2 regions of the Ferrovum sp. genome follow, and region 1 is predicted to be linked to the other one. Evidence: riboswitches for the same ligand, from Rfam matches in the RefSeq annotation. Region 1 holds a riboswitch; the other holds the start of a gene.
What was found. Region 1 has a riboswitch for cobalamin ahead of M6F29_RS05280 (TonB-dependent receptor domain-containing protein). Riboswitches for the same ligand answer to the same signal wherever they lie in the genome.
Positions count from the first base shown of each region.

Region 2: it holds a riboswitch for cobalamin, as region 1 does, so the genes downstream of both, M6F29_RS03185 (energy-coupling factor ABC transporter permease) here and M6F29_RS05280 (TonB-dependent receptor domain-containing protein) in region 1, are expected to answer to the same signal.

Region 1 covers NZ_DAHVHV010000016.1:4,717-7,840, forward strand. Annotated here, with positions in the region: gene M6F29_RS05280 (TonB-dependent receptor domain-containing protein) at 1-1,611, opposite strand, end outside; cobalamin riboswitch at 1,736-1,945, opposite strand; gene M6F29_RS05285 (DUF2924 domain-containing protein) at 2,319-2,771, shown strand; gene M6F29_RS05290 (recombinase family protein) at 2,768-3,124, shown strand, end outside.
Region 2 covers NZ_DAHVHV010000007.1:24,281-27,404, reverse strand. Annotated here, with positions in the region: gene M6F29_RS03195 (sirohydrochlorin chelatase) at 1-308, opposite strand, end outside; gene cobM (precorrin-4 C(11)-methyltransferase) at 305-1,102, opposite strand; gene M6F29_RS03185 (energy-coupling factor ABC transporter permease) at 1,156-1,794, opposite strand; cobalamin riboswitch at 1,934-2,151, opposite strand; gene cyoA (ubiquinol oxidase subunit II) at 2,302-3,124, shown strand, end outside.

The DNA of each region.
Region 1 (3,124 bases):
GCCATAGGTTGCTCCCGCCGTTCGGTCCGTGGCATCCAGCAGGTCACCCACCGCCCGCACCGACCATCCCCAGAGTTGCGTCCCGTAAGTGGCTTCCACCCCGCGAATCAGGGCGTTGTTGATGTTCAGCGCGGAATAGGCAAAGGTCACGGGGTTGAGATAGGGTTCAATCAGGTTGTTGATATGGGTTTCATAAGCGTGCAGAGACCAGTCCCCCTGGTCCAGCTTGCCATTCAGGCCCGCATCGAAACTGCCAGACGTTTCCGGACGCAAATTGGGGTTGCCATAGCCCGGGTAATACAGATCATTGAAGGTGGGGGCTTTGAACGCCGTGCCGTAGGAAGTGGTGAACTTGACCCGTTCGGTCAGGGCATAGCCCCAGGCGGCACTGCCTGTGGTCCAGGTGCCGAACTGCTGGTTGATATCCCGCCGGGCTGAGAGTTGAAGTTCCTGGGGGCCGAACTGCCCCAGATACTGCAAAAACAGGCCGAGGTTGGCGCGGGAAGTCAGACCATAGGCCGTGGTGGCACTGGTGATTTCATCCGTCTGGTCATCCAGTCCGGCAACAATGGTCTGACCCGTGGCCAGAGTCAGGGTGTTTTGCCAGGTGGCGCTGTTACGCGTGGTGTTGAACTGTCCGCTCAGGGAATTGTTGTAAAAATTGCTTGAATCGTCCTGGTTCTGGGCCACGCGCCACAGGGTTTGCCAGGTGGTGGTGGGGTTCCAGGTCAGGCTCGCTCCCAACACCTGCTGGCTGGTTTGCATCGGATAGTTGTACAGGCCATAGGGACTGACCGGGGCGGAACCGGCATACTGACTGGTGCCGCTGGTATGGAGCCAGTTGACTTCGGCATCCATGCCATTGTCCAGATGCCATCCCATGCGCAGGCGTCCAGATTGGTTGTGGTAGCCATCGTTGATATTGGGGTCGGGGGTGACTCCGCATCCGGCAAAGTTGGCATTGGTGCCGTGACAGGCGGGAAATCCGGTGGTGTCGAAACCGGACACTCCACCGCTGTACCACCCGCCATTTCCCATTCCCCCACTCAGGGAGGCACTGCCCAACGTGGTGCCATAACTGCCTACGCCTGTACTCAGGGTCGGGCTGAAGGTGTCACTCCCTTTTTTGGTGAAGATCTGGATCACGCCGCCAATGGCCTCGGAGCCATACAGGCTGGAGCGTGGACCACGGACGATTTCGATGTGGTCGATCAACTCCACGGGAATATCCTGAAAGGCCGCTTGTCCGGTGGTGACCGAGCCAATTTTGATGCCATCCACCAGTACCAGCACATGATCGGCATCGGTGCCGCGCATGAAGACACTCATGCCCTGACCCGGACCGCCGTAACTGGACACATCCATTCCAACCTGACCGCGAAACAGGTCGAACAGGGTTTGAGCCTGACTGCGTTCAATGTCTGCCCGGGTAATGACCGTTACCGGCGACAGACTGTCGCTGACGGTTTCTGGGATGCGGGTGGCGGTAATGATAACCGGGTCCAGGTTGGGAACGCCGTCATCGGCATGGGCCCATGAAACAGCCAGAGAAAGAAGGGGGGTAAAGCGCCAAAGAGGGGTGGAGCGGTAAGAATAACAACGATGTGACATGACAATCTCCCTGTAGTGAAATAACAGGGAAACACCAGGGGAAAAAAGCCCAATAGCCTGAAAAACGAGATATTGAACCCGAACACTGCCTCCCCGCAGTATTTCCGGTGCGCCAGACCATTCTGGCGACTTGATGCGTGGGGCCGGTCTCCGGGCTCGTTCCCATACTTCATCGTCTTCCCAATTCAGGAGCGTTAACCCCTTTGAATCAGTGACTACAGTGATGAAGTCGTCAGAACTTACCGTTGCGGGGGCAGCACAGGGTTTACACCTGTTTCCCGTTTCACCCTCTCCGTGGACTCACGGTTTGGGCACCCCAAATGTGAAACAACTCACATTTGCACGGCGGATTTTAGCATGTAGCCAGGGGCACATAAACTGTCGTGGTCAGAGAATGGCTTGGGACATATTTCAGCGAAGTTTTTGGGTCTTTCCTATCACTTCCCCCGAAACATGATTGTCTGACCCCCTCCGGGCGATATTATTCCTGACGGTTTAACAACTCGGATGGTACCCAGAATGACTGTCATACCTACTCCACCGGAGCTCATGTCAGCGCGAGCGCGTGCCCAGGAGGCCGCTTCCATCATGGCGGCAGCGATCGCCAGGCTGGATTCCACACGTCCGCGAGAGAGTGATATTTGTCTTGGCTTCTCGGCCCCCAAGCGCCTTCATATGACTCCGTCTCAACCAGAAGGAGAGTAAAAATGAAGGCCCAAAATCGAACCGTGTCGACCAGAGTGGCGGAGTTGCCGAAACTGGCGATGAAAGAATTGTGGTCGCTGTGGGACCAGTATTTTCCGCGTCGCCCCAATCATCACAACCGGAGTTATGTTGAAGGGCGCGTGGCCTACAAGATTCAGGAGGAGGCGTTTGGTGGCATAAAGCCCGAAGTGCACCAGCAGTTGTTGCGCATCGGTGAGGCCCAATCCAGGATGAAGGTTCGCAAGACGACCGGTGTTCGGGTTGTCCCCGGTACGGTGTTTGAGCGCGAGTTCGATAACCGCGAACATCGGGTGACAGCCTTGGCTGATGGGTCATTCGAATATGAGGGGCGGCGTTTCAAGAGTCTGTCGGCGACAGCCCGCCACATCACTGGAACGCAGTGGTCTGGGCCGCTGTTCTTTGGTTTGGTGAAAACTGAGCGGAGGGCGAAATGAATATCCTGGCTTCCAGGAAACGCTGTGCGGTCTATACGCGGGTTTCCACCGACGAGCGTCTCGATCAGTCGTTCAATTCTCTGGATGCCCAGCGGGAAGCGGGCCAAGCTTATATTGCCAGCCAGCGCGCCGAAGGGTGGATTGCGGTCCCCGACGACTATGACGATGGCGGTTATTCCGGTGGCAACATGGAGCGACCAGCCTTGAAGCGCCTCATGGATGACATTCTGTCGGATCGGGTGGACATTGTGGTGGTTTACAAAATTGACCGACTGACCCGCAGCCTGGCCGATTTTGCCCGGTTGGTGGAGATTTTTGAGCGCCACAAGGTGTCGTTCGTTTCGGTGACCCAG
Region 2 (3,124 bases), on a different contig from region 1:
AGATGCGGACAATAGATGAATTCCACCGCCGGATAACGCAGACGCGCCTGCTCGATATGCTCCGGAATCTCCATTTTGACGTGACCTGCCGCATTCAGAATGAGCGGAACGACCACGACCTGCCCGCCGCGCTGGGCTGCCCTACTCAATCCCTCTTCAACCAGAATCTCCGCAAATTCGATGAAACAGACCTCGATATTCCACTGAGGTTGGCGGCAGCGCCATTGTTCCGCAAAGGATTCGATTTCCTGGTTGCCGCTCCGTTCCCGGGAACCATGCCCCACCAGCAAAATGGTTTCATTCTTCATGAGAGATCTCCGGATTCCTTGCTTGCCTTGCGATAACGATGGGAAAACGCGCCATCGTAAAGTTTCGAACGTTTGATTTCGGCCCATCCCCGGGCCCCCAAGGCGGGACTGACGATGATCATGGCCTGACTGCCAATTTTTTCCCGCCGGCACCGCTCACGGATATCGGCCAACGTCCCCCGCACGATCTTTTCTTCCCCTGGCCAACTGGCTTTTTGTACCACCAGCACCGGGCTATCCTCCGCCCATCCTGCCGCGCGCAGGGCACGCTGGATCTCGGGAAAGAGGGTGATGGACAGAAAGAGGCATAAGGTACAATGATGTGCGGCCAGGGACTCCAGATCTTCCCCGGCAGGCATCGGCGTGCGTCCGGCCACCCGGGTCAAGATCACGGTCTGGGTCACCTCCGGCAGGGTCAGCGTCTCTCCTGCCGCGGCAGCAGCGGCCAATGCAGAAGAAACACCGGGCACCACCGACCACTCGACTCGAGCCTCGTCCAACGCCCGCACCATCTCCACCAATGCGCCATAGAGCCCGGGGTCTCCCGTCTGAAGGCGAATCACGGTGACGTGGCGAGCCGCCCGTTCGATCAGCCATGCGGTAATCTCTTCCAAAGTCATGCCCTTGGAATCCCGGATTTCGCAGTGGCTGGGCGCGTAACGGGTGGCCGCTTCATTCACCAGAGACCCTGCATACAGGATGGCATCTGCCTGCTGCAGCAACTTCACCCCCTTGAAGGTCAGAAGTTCGGGATCCCCAGGGCCCGCCCCAACGAACCATACTTTACCCGCCATGAGATTCCCAACCTTGCCTGAAAGAATCCGACGCCCCGGACAACGTCCAATGCTCAGCGCACGAGAGCTTCAACACGATACTCGAGACAGTGGCGGGCAATGGGGGAGTCCCGATGACCTTTGAAAGCAACCAGCAGGGTCCAGGTCACTACCGGCTCGATCAGGACCAATACCAGGTACGAAGCCGCAAAGGTGGCCCAGGCCGAAAGTGGCGTGGGAATCTCGCTGAGCGACAGCCAGAACCCCACCATCAAGGTCACGCCACTGTAATAAAGCGCATCGAGTTTGAGAATGGTTTTGAGATCGGCCGTTTTCAAACGGTGTCCCACCGTGCCATGCAGCAGCACCAGGGGTATGGCCAGCGACAGGGTATTCACCCCCAAATGCACGAGGTCCGTGGGAACGAACAGGAGCCCCTGCAGGAGCAGGCCCAGGCCGAAACCCAACAGGGTCGGCACGAAGCCGAAGATGAGGTAGATGGGCATGGCCCCAACGAAATGCAATTCCGAGGGGCCGACCGGGAGGTGGTACATCTGCATGAACAGAGTGAAAAAAACCGCCGCAATGGCGGTACGAATCACCATCGTGGGCTGGCGGAGCAGAGCAAGACTCTGACTGCCCAAAACCCCAAGTGCCGTCACGTTCGCCACGGCGATTTTGGCGGAAGAAATATAACCTGGTTCGATATGCATGACGATTCCCTTATATGATCAAGACAGTAAGGGAGTGAGGCAGGAATACCGAGTGATCGGCAGACATCCCTGATCTTCAAGCCATTGCAAAGAACCCAGCCTTCGCCTGACCCGTTACCGCCCACACCCCGTGGCTACAACACTTCAATGAATACAGGCCGGTCTTCTGGCTTACCTTCGACGAAGCACCCACCTTCCCACACCCTCAACGGCGCAGTGGCTCTCAGGTACTCCTCAGGATTACAGCAGCGGGGGCTACGCCGGAATCATGCAGGGTCTTCCCGCATTCACCGAACTTCCCGTTTCACCTCTGGACGCGATAACGCGCACAGTGGCACCTGTATCAATGGATGCAGTATAAACCATTCGCCAGAAGCCCGTCGGACTTCGTGCTGTGTCCCGAAAAGGATTTGATACAACTGGCACACCCCCCTTCTGAGATCATGGCGGGTAATCATTTTTCGGCAGGTGGCCTGTTAAACTCCACGAAGGCCAAGGGAGGAATCGATGAAGAAATGGATCATTCCATGGACAGGCGCGCTGTTGCTTTGCCCTTCCTGGTTATGGGCGTGTACCGGAAACTGCGGAGATCAATGGGCGGTGCTGACCCCGCGTGGCACGATTGCCGACCACGAAAAAACCCTGATTCTGACGGCCCTGGGCCTGATGCTGCTGGTGGTGGTTCCCGTCATTCTCATGACCTTTCTGTTCGCCTGGAAATACCGCGCCTCCAACCCGCGGGCAGACTACGATCCTGACTGGGATCATTCCATCCTCATCGAAGGGGTGGTCTGGACCATCCCGACCCTGATCGTAGCCGTGCTGGGCTATCTCGTCTGGACATCCTCCCATGCCCTGAGCCCCTATCGACCCATCGCTTCGCAGCAACCCCCGCTCGAAGTACAAGTGGTGGCCATGGACTGGAAATGGCTGTTCATCTACCCGGAGTGGCACATTGCCACCGTCAATCAACTGGTCATTCCCACAGGTGTCCCCGTTCACTTCAGCCTGACGTCCGATGCGGTGATGAGTTCTTTTTTCATCCCGCAATTGGGTGGACAGATCTACGCCATGGCCGGCATGAAAACCCACCTGCATCTGATCGCCGACCAACCCGGCGTCTTTCAGGGCTATAACACCCAGTTCAGCGGGCAGGGTTTTTCCGGCATGATGTTTGAAACCGTGGCGACTTCCGGTGAAGCATTTCAACGATGGGTTCATCAGGTTGAAACCGGCGGTCAGGTACTCGATCGCGCCACCTTTGCCGCCCTGGAAAAGCCTTCCATCAACGAAGCACCCCGCCTCTTCGCTCTGGCGCTACCGGACCTTT